DNA from 2 places in the Thermoanaerobacterium sp. PSU-2 genome. Region 2 is predicted to be linked to the other one. Evidence: a T-box and tRNA genes for the amino acid it is inferred to sense, from the RefSeq annotation. Region 2 holds a T-box; the other holds one or more tRNA genes.
What was found. The T-box of region 2 lies ahead of pheS (phenylalanine--tRNA ligase subunit alpha). A T-box ahead of a tRNA ligase gene usually reads a tRNA of that ligase, here a tRNA-Phe.
Positions count from the first base shown of each region.

Region 1: it encodes a tRNA-Phe, which carries the amino acid that the T-box ahead of pheS (phenylalanine--tRNA ligase subunit alpha) is inferred to sense. The anticodon was not compared.

Region 1 is NZ_MSQD01000001.1:2,954-8,935, reverse strand. It holds gene BVF91_RS00080 (peptidase propeptide domain-containing protein) at 1-1,176, shown strand, start outside; gene BVF91_RS00075 (alpha/beta-type small acid-soluble spore protein) at 1,188-1,334, shown strand; gene BVF91_RS00070 (SIR2 family NAD-dependent protein deacylase) at 1,377-2,132, shown strand; gene BVF91_RS00065 (cold-shock protein) at 2,209-2,412, shown strand; tRNA gene BVF91_RS00060 (tRNA-Val) at 2,553-2,625, shown strand; tRNA gene BVF91_RS00055 (tRNA-Asp) at 2,633-2,709, shown strand; tRNA gene BVF91_RS00050 (tRNA-Phe) at 2,723-2,798, shown strand; tRNA gene BVF91_RS00045 (tRNA-Gly) at 2,808-2,883, shown strand; tRNA gene BVF91_RS00040 (tRNA-Cys) at 2,890-2,963, shown strand; gene BVF91_RS00035 (phosphodiester glycosidase family protein) at 3,201-4,604, shown strand; gene BVF91_RS00030 (PqqD family protein) at 4,670-5,011, shown strand; gene BVF91_RS00025 (DUF1003 domain-containing protein) at 5,013-5,465, opposite strand; gene BVF91_RS00020 (carboxymuconolactone decarboxylase family protein) at 5,545-5,844, opposite strand.
Region 2 is NZ_MSQD01000003.1:168,498-174,479, forward strand. It holds gene pheT (phenylalanine--tRNA ligase subunit beta) at 1-1,912, opposite strand, end outside; gene pheS (phenylalanine--tRNA ligase subunit alpha) at 1,925-2,944, opposite strand; T-box leader at 2,992-3,206, opposite strand; gene BVF91_RS03975 (TrmH family RNA methyltransferase) at 3,240-4,010, opposite strand; gene rplT (50S ribosomal protein L20) at 4,066-4,425, opposite strand; gene rpmI (50S ribosomal protein L35) at 4,445-4,642, opposite strand; gene infC (translation initiation factor IF-3) at 4,660-5,172, opposite strand; ribosomal protein L20 leader region at 5,194-5,305, opposite strand; gene BVF91_RS03995 (chorismate synthase) at 5,362-5,982, opposite strand, start outside.

The DNA of each region.
Region 1 (5,982 bases), on a different contig from region 2:
GACGATGCTGTAATAATAGGCAAAGAACTTTTGGAAAATATTTTTGGAGAAAAATTTGGTTATGTATCTGAGGTTAATGATTCAACGTATATTGATGATGCTTTGGAAAGACCAATAATTTATAAATTTTGTTACAAGAATTTAGTTGACGATATACCTGTGTACAATATAGACGCTTATGTTTACATTGACTCTGAAAGTGGCGCTATATTGAAATTAAAAGGACAAAGTATAGGTGAGTCATCTTATAATAAAGACATAAAGACGATTGGCAGTGTTGATGCCTTGAAGGCGTTTAATAGCAAACTTGATCCTACTCTTGTGTATTTGAAAAACAACAACGATGATTTTCCTAAATATCGGCTGTACTATGCTTTAAGCATTGATTATAATCTCGTTGGTATAGACGCAGTAAATGGTGATTTGGTAGATTTTAATGGTAATATGCTATATGATGATGTTTTAAAGATTAAGTGTGATGCCAATGATTTTAAAAAATCGTATAGCATAGTAGCTTACGACGAGGCATTGAAAATAGCAATGAATGAAATGAATAACTTTCACATAAATGATATTAAAGTATTAGACAGCAAGACAATTGAAAGGTATTTTCTCACTGAAAGAGAAACATATACATTTAATATGAACCATACTGATAGAAATTTAATAGCCAATGCAAATATAGCAGTCGACAAAGAGACCGGAAATATAATAAGCGAGAACGTAGATATTTCTGACGATGGTGGGTTATTTGATACGTATGGCAATTTGGACAGAATAATCGGTTTTACAAAGGAAGTTTTAAGAGGAAAAGATTGCAATTTGGATCTTTTAAAGAAACCTGCCATAGAAGATGATGATTATACATACGTATTTTATCGAGTTTACAATGGTGCAATAGTTCTGGATAATTATGTGAGAATTAAAACAGATAAAAACGGCAAAATAATAAATGTCTCATTAAATTGGGATGAGGCCCATAAACCATCAACAACAGATATTTTGAATGAAAGTATTGCAAAAAATATATTAGTAGGTGAAAAACCATCTCTTTATTATTTATACACAAGTAAATATGAGCTTATGCCAATATATCGTTTGTCTACAATGGATTCAATAGTGGATGCATTAACTGGTCAAAAGGTATCTGTAAATGAATTTGAAAAAGGCTATTAGGAGATGATACTATGGATGAAAAATTAAAGATAGAGGCGGCTAAAGAGTTGGGGCTATTAGATAAGGTACATAAGGTAGGATGGTCGAATTTGACGGCACAAGAAACAGGGAAGATAGGAGCCATTGTGAAAAAGAAAAAATATAAATCGGCCATGTAAAATTTTTGTTGTGGTGGTATACTTGTATTTGAGGTGAGACAAATGGGTCAAGAGGATGTATATGAAAAAGTTGCAAGATTGATAGAGAATTCTAAAAAGACTGTTGTGCTGACGGGTGCTGGAATATCTACAGAAAGCGGTATTCCTGATTTCAGAAGTCCAGGAACTGGACTTTGGGAAAAGATGGACCCTATGGAAGCACTGTCAACAAGAGTTTTATACAATGACCCTAAAAAGTTTTACGACAATGGTTTTAAGATTTTGTTGTCCATGAAAGATGCAAAGCCAAACAAAGCACACTATATATTGGCGCAACTGGAGCAGGATGGGTTTGTATCATGCGTAATTACCCAAAACATAGATAATTTGCACCAAAAAGCAGGATCGAAGAAAGTATACGAAGTACACGGCCAGACGAGGACAGGAAGTTGCACAAATTGTGGTACAGTGGTACCAATTGATTTATTGGAGGTCAAAGTGTCTAAAGGGGAAATCCCGCCTAAATGCGACAAATGCAATGGGATTTTAAGGCCAGATGTTGTAATGTTTGGAGATCAGATGCCTGAAGATTTTGAAAAGGCATGGCATGAGGCCGAAGACAGCGATTTGATGATAGTCATTGGTTCATCGCTTACTGTATCACCTGTAAACTTTCTTCCGGGACTATCAAAGCATCTTGTCATAATAAATAAGTCAGAGACACCTGAAGATAGAAGGGCCGATGCAATTATAAGAGAATCGGCAGGCGAAGCTTTAAGCAAAATCGTAAGATATTTAAAGACGGCACAACAAGGCTAAAATTCATTTGACAATGTATATGTTTCAGTGCTATTATAAAGAAGTAAATTATTTATCACGTTTGGAGGAAGATATAATGGTAAGAGGTAAAGTAAAATGGTTCAATGCTGAGAAAGGTTATGGCTTCATAGAAAGAGAAGGAGGCTCAGACGTATTCGTTCATTACTCAGCAATTGAACAGGATGGTTTTAAGACGTTAGAAGAAGGACAGGAAGTCGAGTTTGATATAGTGGAGGCCGAAAAAGGGCCACAAGCCGCTAACGTTAAAAAAGTTTCCTAATGGAGAAAATCAACCCTAACAGCAATGTTAGGGTTTTGAAATATATGGCAATGCATATTTTGATGAGATGTGAAAAAAATTAAAAAAGGATATTGACGAATCGGCATTTTTTATGTATACTAATACTTGTCACGGAAATTGGTCGTATAGCTCAGCTGGGAGAGCACCTGCCTTACAAGCAGGGGGTCATAGGTTCGAGCCCTATTGCGACCACTGTCATGGCCCAATAGCTCAGTTGGTTAGAGCGCCAGCCTGTCACGCTGGAGGTCGAGGGTTCGAGCCCCTTTTGGGTCGCCATAAAATTTAAAAAGCCTCGATAGCTCAGTCGGTAGAGCAAGGGACTGAAAATCCCTGTGTCAGTGGTTCGATTCCACTTCGAGGCACCATAAAGTTAAGCGGACATAGCTCAGTTGGTAGAGCATCACCTTGCCAAGGTGAGGGTCGCGAGTTCGAGTCTCGTTGTCCGCTCCAAAATTTGGCGGCATAGCCAAGTGGTAAGGCAGAGGTCTGCAAAACCTTTATCTCCAGTTCGAATCTGGATGCCGCCTCCATATTTAATCAAGCGATATCAAGCCTTTCATGGCTTTTATTTTTTTATTTAAAAATAATTTAATGTCTGCCTATATTCCCAAATGCAAACAAAAAAATTAATAAAGCAAGAAGGATTTTTTTTAATGTGTCGAATAATTCATAAAGTATTATAACAATTATAATTTTGCGTAAATCATTTCCATAAAAAGGAGAGGAGGATAAGGAATAACACTTAAATAATAGTTGTTCCAATTGATATGAAAAAATTTCTACAAATTATTGTACCTTTGATTTTGGTTTTTATATCTACTTCACACGTTTACGCTGATACATACTACAATGGTTTTTTGTATACATATAAAAATAATAGCTATATGATGGTACCCGCCAGAGGTGTATTTCAGAGCATGGGGGCAGATGTAAAATGGGATGGTGATACACAAACAGTTAAAATCATAAAAGACAGCCTTCAAATCGTTATTAAGATTAACAGTACAAATGCAGTTGTCAACGGAGAAGGTAAAGATATGCCGGTGCCTGCTATAATAAAAGACGGTTCAACCTTTTTGCCGCTTCGGTTTTTGGCTGAATTGATTGGTGATAATCAAGTCAAATGGGATGATGATACGCAAACTGCTGCTATCCCTTTTAATAATTCATATATTTATGTTAAAGCGGTCGATTATAGCTTAGACGCCACAAGCTTTACTCAGAAAGTTGATGGCGTTGTTGTGACAGGTGTGAGAATACCTCACAACTCGCCATATAAACCTGCTGTTATTTTGGCGAATAATCAGATAGGTACTACGCAGAGCCTATATGACATGGCTAAATACTACAATGCAGATGTTGCAATAAACGGTACATTTTTTAATGCTTATGGTGGAGATCCAGTACCGTGGAATACTATAATCAAAGATGGCAAAGTTGTGCATGTAGTTAATGTAGGATCTGTCTTTGGCTTTACGGCTGATGGTAGGGTGAAGATGGATAAGCTGAGGATAAGTATTGTAGGTGGGACTAATGGCTCTTATAGCTGGCCAAATAATTGGTATGCTTATGGTTTCAATCACATACCTTCTACAAATTCTGTGTATATATTTACATATGAGTGGGGCAGTCACCTTGGCTTCAACTATGGAATAAATATTGTTGTAGAAAATGGCGTGGTCAAAGATATTGAAGAAAACCAGGATGTAAATATTCCTGCAGATGGATATGTCATAAATCTCAATGGCAGCGAGGAATACTTGGCTAAAGTATTCAATGTAGGAAAGACAGTTGAGTATAAAATCAACTTTACAGATGATGGCGGAAATCCAGTTGATTGGTCTGATGTCACTGAGGCTGTAGGAGCAGGTCCTACCCTCGTTAAAGATGGTGTGGTCAGTGTAGATCCTATAGGAGAGGGTTTTACAGAGGATAAAATCGTAAGCTTATCATACGCAAGAAGCGCTATTGGAGTAACGGCACAAGGCGACATTCTTCTTGTGACTACACCAGAGATTACGGTGTATCAGTTGGCACAGATAATGAAAGAATTAGGCGCATACGATGCAATGAATCTTGATGGCGGTGCTTCTTCTGGGCTTTATTTTAAAGGTGAGTATTTAACAAAGCCAGGTAGGGATTTAAGCAATGCACTTATATTCTACAAATAATGGTGTGATATAATATATTTAGTGACTGCATAAAAAAAGGCGATAATATAAGGATGATGTGATAAATGGCTAAAAAGAACAACAATTTCATGCTTTATGTACCCATTCATTCAAAAAAACTTATGTGGGAAGAGAATGGTAACATAGTCAAGCTTTTGTTTAGACACGATAAAATCGTCGAGCGGTTGGCGAGGCTTATCATCAAAAGGCCAAGGATAACGACGATAGAGCTTGATGAAATCGGCAGCACCGTTTGGAAACTTATTGACGGCAAAAGAACTGTTTATGACATAGGCATTAAGCTTAAAGAAGTCTATGGCGATAAGGTTGAGCCTACGTACGATAGACTAAACAAATATTTACGCTATTTGCATCAAAATGGATGGATTAGATGGAGAGTTCAATAATTTATTGTTTTTGCGTTTGGCTTTCCAAAAGCTTTAATATTTTTTCTTGATTTTCGATGATTTTATCTGCTTTTGTATGTAGGTCTTCTATTATTAGCTCTGCTTTTAAATTTACTTCGTAGTCATTTTGCGCTCTTAATCTATCTTTTGCTTCTTGCCTGTTTTGGCTCATCATGATTATTGGAGCTTGTATTGCAGCAAGGCATGATAAAACCAAATTCAAGAGTATAAATGGATACGGGTCAAAGTGTTTTATAAAAGCGACGCTGTTTATAACCATCCAAACGATAAGCAGAAAGCCAAACGTAAATATAAATGACCAACTGCCAGCGTAGTCTGCCAATTTATCTGCCATTCTATCGCCAAATGTCAGCGAATCTTTGTGTTCTTCATTGATATTTTTGGAGACTTTTTTGTCAATATATGAATGTATCAGTTTTTCTTTATTATCCATATTTTTGTTCACCTCTACTATATGATTTTTAATACAGTGAGAAGCTTAAATTTCTTTAAAGCTTCTCACTTTTTAATGGCTATTTGTTTTTGAAAGCAGAAATATACGAAGCTAATATTGTATTTCCAGATGCGAAGTATGCGATTCTAATTGCTTCTTTTATTTCTTCCTCGCTTACCCCCATATTTCGCAGTTGATTTGATATGTTTTCTACTCCAAGGTTAGCGCCGTGCAACGCATCAATAGCCAGTGCGATTAACAATTTTGTCTTTTGGTCTAATGCGCCTGGTCCCATTGCATAAGAATAGACTTTTTCTATTGCAGATGCAAATTCATGATCATTTTTATCAAGCGATGACAAAAATGGCGGTAATGGCATCTAAATCCCTCCTTGTATATTTTTACATAATATATTATATCACCATTGAAAATTAAATTTTAATATTAAGGCAAGATATATAAAAATTTTTCGCTTTGTGGTAAAATACTTTATATGTTAGATTTAAAAATAATTTCG
Region 2 (5,982 bases):
TTTGACTTCTTGCGTATTTGACATTCTTTATGTTGAGGACGTCTAAAAGTTCTTCAACCACACCCTTAATCGTCAGAAAATCCACATCATGTCCATACATGGCAATTATACCGCTTTTTATCTCTGTCGGAAGTTCTTCTACAGGCAGCGATTTCGGTATAAAGACTCTCGATATTTCAAATGCTTTAAATTCTGGGACTTTTCGGCTGTAATTTGTGTAAACCACGTTTAGCATGAATGGCAAAAGCGTCGTCCTCATGTAAGCTTGATCCTCTCCAAGTGGATTCATTATTTTGACAGCATTCCTCAAATAGCTGTCATCAGGCAAATTTATCCTGTCTAAATCCTTCATGCCCATAAATGACGTTGTTATGACTTCATTTAATCCGAATGACAAAAATACATCCTTTACGGTATCTTCCAGCTTCTGTTCTCTTGTCTTAACACCTGCTGTAATCTGAGTTCCTTTTAATAGGGTATCTTCTATGTTGTTGTAGCCGTACATTCTCCCGATTTCTTCCGCAATATCTGCCTCACCGTCAATATCACTTCTAAATGCTGGCACCTTTACTATCAAGTTTTCGCCATCGCAGATGGCGCCAAAATCCAAAAATGAAAGTATTTCCTTCATTTCTTGGCAAGACAGATTTGTTCCTAAAAGCTTGTTTATTCTTTCATATCGCACACTTAGGACTTTCTCAGTTACAGGTTTTGGATATACGTCTACAAGCCCTTCTAATATCTCTCCGCCGCTTAATTCAGCCATAAGCTGTGCTGCTCTATTGCATGCCAAAACCGTAATCTCTGGATCAAGCCCTTTTTCAAACCTTGACGATGCTTCACTTCTAAGGCCAAGTTTTCTCGATGTATACCGTATATTGCTGCCTCTAAAATTGGCACTTTCTATCAATATATTTACTGTGTCATCTGTTATTTCAGTATTTTGACCACCCATAACGCCAGCTAAGCCTATAGCCTTTTCCTCATCTGCGATTACAAGCATATCGCTATCCAGAATCCTCTCTTTGTCATCGAGAGTTGTAAGCTTTTCGCCTTCTTTTGCCCTTCTTACAATTATATGCCCGTTTTTGACTTTGTCTAAGTCAAAGGCATGTAGCGGCTGTCCCAATTCCATCATAACGTAATTTGTCACATCTACTATGTTGTTTATGGGCCTTATACCAGCTTTCAACAGCCTCATTTGCATCCACATAGGCGATGGGCCTATTTTGGCATTCCTTATGACTCTGGCAACGTACCTAAAGCACAAATCATCTGCTTCGATTGTGACAGTAGCTGGATTTTTGTCGTCAACTTCTCTTATTTTAACTTTAGGCATCCTGTAGCTTTTTCTGTATGTAGCTGCAGCCTCCCTCGCAATTCCAACTACTGAAAGGCAATCAGGCCTATTTGGCGTTATTTCAAATTCTATCACATCGTCCAGTTCAAGAGCATCTCTTACATCGTCTCCTAAAGGAAGCTCAGGAAGAATAAATATGCCGTTTCTCTGGTACTCCGGAAGCAAGCTTTCGTCTAATCCCAATTCTTTGGCAGAGCACATCATTCCATTTGATTCAACACCTCTTAGTTTACCTCTTTTTATCTTTACGCCGCCAGGCAGTGTTGAACCATGCAGTGCGACGGGAATATAATCACCAACCTTGATATTTTGAGCGCCTGTCACTATCTGCAATTTTTCTTCCCCTACATCTACGATTCCTATTTGAAGCTTTAAAGCATCAGGATGTTTTTCTAAAGATACAATCTTTCCTATCACTACATTTTTTATCTCTTGCCCGTAACTTTTTATAGTCTCCACCTTTGAACCTGACATCGTAAGATCGTCAGCCAATTTTTTTGCATCAACAGACAAATCTACGTAGTCTTTTAACCATGAATACGATATTAGCATGTCTTAACCTCCTTAAAACTGTTTAATAAAGCGTAGGTCATTTTCGTAAAGAAGACGCAAATCGTCTATCCCATATTTAAGCATAGTTATTCTGTCAAGTCCCATGCCAAATGCAAAGCCTGAATACTTTTCAGGATCGATTCCAGACATCCTAAGCACATTGGGGTGAACCATGCCAGATCCTAATATCTCGATCCACCCGGAATATCCACAAACTCTACAGCCCTTTCCGCCACATGCAAAGCACGATACGTCCATTTCTGCACTTGGCTCAGTAAAAGGAAAATAGTGAGGCCTGAATTTTGTCTTTGTGTCTGAACCAAAAAGCCTTTTGGCAAATAGATTTAAAACGCCTTTCAAATCTCCCATCGTTATTCCTTCATCAACTGCCAATCCTTCTATCTGGTTGAACACAGGAGAATGTGTAGCATCTATTTCATCTGACCTATAAACTCTACCTGGCGATATGACTTTTATAGGTGGTTTGCTTTTTTCCATAGTCCTCACCTGAACAGGCGATGTCTGCGTCCTAAGCAAGATGTTTTTAGTAATATAAAAAGTATCCTGCAAATCCCTTGCTGGATGATCAGGCGGAGTATTTAGCGCTTCAAAATTGTAGTAATCAAGCTCGATTTCAGGTCCTTCGGCGATGGAAAACCCAAGCCCTAAGAATATATCCTTTATTTCATCTAAAACTTTTGTCATAGGATGTTTATGGCCTATCTCATGGACTTTCCCGGGCAATGTTATGTCGATATATTCGCTTTTTATTTTTTTCCCTTTTTCCTGTTTCAACACTTCTTCTCTTTTTTGAGTAAGCTCTTTCTCGATCTCTTCTCTTACCTCATTTGAGATTTTGCCAATGATAGGCCTTTCTTCAGGCGATAGACTTCCCATACCTCTTAATATCTGTGTCAGTTCGCCTTTCTTCCCTAAATACTTAACCCTTATCTCCTCAAGTGTCTTTAAACTTTCCGCAGATGACAGCTCTTTTTTGGCTTCTTCAAGTAGATTTCTCAACGTCTCTTCCAAAGAAATACTCTCCTTTCTTTCCTAAATATAATAAAAAAACTCCATCTTAAAAGGACGGAGATATGACCGTGGTACCACCTAATTTGGCTAAAAGCCCACTCATTTTGATATAACGGAAATAAACCGGTTATGCCTACTATCAGTTCAGCACACTGCTTAAGAGGGAACTTCCATTACGCAGTACCAACAATGCTCTCAGTCTACGGCATCGCCTCCCTGTCGCACTTAAACGTAATGTACTTTACTCTTTCATCGCATTTTTCTTTATTTTTTTGAATATTATATCATCTTTGCGCTATTTTATCAATCTCTGTCTTTCCGATTCATAAAGGCAAATAGATGCTGCCACAGATACATTTAAAGACTCCGCCATGCCATCCATAGGTATCTTAAAGGAGTCATCTACAAATTCATCTAAATGACTATTTACGCCTCTTGACTCATTTCCAAAGATAAGTGCTGCATTTTTTGAAATATCGAAATCGTAGATGTACTTTTCTGCTTTAAGACTTGTAGACAAAATTCTTATGCCATGTTTCTTAAATACATCAAAAAGCCTTGAAGGCTCTACATCATTTACAACAGGCAGGTGAAATATGGAGCCCATAGTAGAGCGCAATACTTTAGGATTGTATATATCTACAGTATTATTTATAGTAAAGATGCCATCTGCGTTAAATGCATCTGCAGACCTTATTATGGTTCCTACATTGCCTGGATCTTGTACTTCATCAAGTATCACGTAGAAACCGCCTTCTTTAATGATGTCATTCACTTCCCACTTAGGCATCTTGATAACAGCCATAATCATCTGTGGAGCGACAGTGTCGGAAATCTTCTTAAATACTTTTTCATCCACAAAGACGATCTTTTCCTTTTCAATCTGAAAGTCTATATTAAAATCTTTCGAAACCAGCAGGTGTACAATCTCAAAGCCGCTTTTTAATGCTTCAAAAACGCTGTTTTTGCCTTCTACGAAAAACAGCCTTTTCTCATACCTGTATTTCTTATCTGATAGCTTCTTTATGTTCTTTATAAACTCATTTTTTTCGCTTGTTATGACCATTTAACATTCACTATCCTGTATATAGGTTAAAACCCGGCATGTACCGGGTATAAGATTATGCATTCAGTTGTTGTTTTGCTATGTTAACCAACTCTGCAAAAGCCTTGTTGTCGTGTATAGCCATTTCTGACAACATCTTTCTGTTTATCTCTATATTAGCCTTCTTAAGTCCATTTATAAACCTGCTATAAGAAATACCATTTGCTCTTGCTGCAGCGTTAATTCTGGCAATCCACAACTTCCTAAAATCTCTCTTTCTTAATTTCCTTCCAATGTATGCATAATTAAGTGACTTCATTACAGCTTGGTTAGCTACTCTGAAAAGTTTGCTTTTTGCACCGTAGTAACCTTTAGCAAGTTTTAATATTTTTTTATGTCTTTTTCTCGTAACTTTTCCTGATTTTACCCTCGACATTTTTATACCTCCTAATTATTTACGCATAAGGAATCAAGCGTTTTATGTTCTTTGCATCGACACCGCTTAAATATGCTATCTTTCTCAAGTTTCTCTTAGTCTTTCTCGTCTTTTTCGTAAGTATATGCCTCTTAAAAGCTTTTGATCTCTTTACTTTACCGTTTTTTGTAAGAGCGAATCTTTTTGCAGCTCCGCTGTGTGTTTTCATTTTTGGCATTTTCGTATCCTCCTCAATTAAACGTTTTTAGGTGCTAATATCATCATCAAATTTCTGCCCTCCATGTTTGGGGCCTTCTCAACATTACCATATTCTTCTAAGCTCTTTGCAAATCTATTTAACAGTTCTTCGGCAAGATTTGTGTGTGAAGCTTCCCTGCCTCTGAATCTTATCGTCACTTTTACTTTATCTCCATCTTTTAAGAACTTCATGGCGCTTTTGACTTTTACGCCAAAGTCGTGTTCTTCAATCGCTGGAGTCATCCTTATTTCCTTTATGTTGATGACTTTCTGCTTCTTTTTAGATTCTTTCTCTTTCTTGCTTTGTTCATACCTGTATTTTCCGAAGTCCATTAATTTGCATACTGGTGGATTTGCCTGTGGTGCAATCTTAACCAGATCGATGTGCCTTTCTAAAGCAATTTTGTATGCCTCTTTTGCTGACATTATACCTAATTGATTACCATCTTGATCAATGAGGCGCACTTCCTTATCTCTAATTTCCTCATTAACCTGCAGCTCCTTGTTAATAAATACGCACCTCCTAAAATATTACAAAAAATAAAGCGGGTATAAACCCGCTTCTTTTTGGCTAAAACAACATTTTACTTTAAACCTGACACCTGCGGTGAAAGGTGAGAAGCGGGTGCTTCTACTTTAAACACATGTTAAATTATAGCACAACTTATCATCTCAGTCAATACCCTTCTCACCACAAGATCAATACTTTTCAACTCTTTTCATATACATATTAAAGTTTTCCACCATGTCCTGCAAGGAATCTCCGCCAAATTTTTTAGTCATTTCATCGGCTATAGTCCACGCACATACAGCTTCAAGCACTACAGCAGCGGCTTCAACAGCGGTTACGTCCGAACGCTCATACGTAGCCTTCACTTCTTCCTTCGAATCTATATCAACAGATGTAAGAGGTTTTCTCAAAGTTGGTATAGGTTTCATATAGGCTCTCAAAACTATTGGCATGCCATTTGAAATACCGCCTTCAATTCCACCTGCGTTGTTGGTCTTTCTGTAAAAATGCCCGTCGTAAAATATCTCATCGTGGACTGAAGAACCCTTTTGCCTTGCCGCCATAAAACCCATGCCGATTTCCACCCCTTTTATGGCTTGGACGCTCATGACGCTATAGGATAAAAGGGCGTCCAGCTTGCGATCCCATTGAACATGGCTGCCTAAGCCTATTGGTACCCCGTCTATTGTGATTTCGATCACACCGCCTAAAGTGTCCCCTTCATTTTTTGCTTCATCTATAAGGGCAGGCCACTTTTCTCTATCTCTTTCTCCACCTATCTCCAATATATCGCTTTTTACAACTATGCC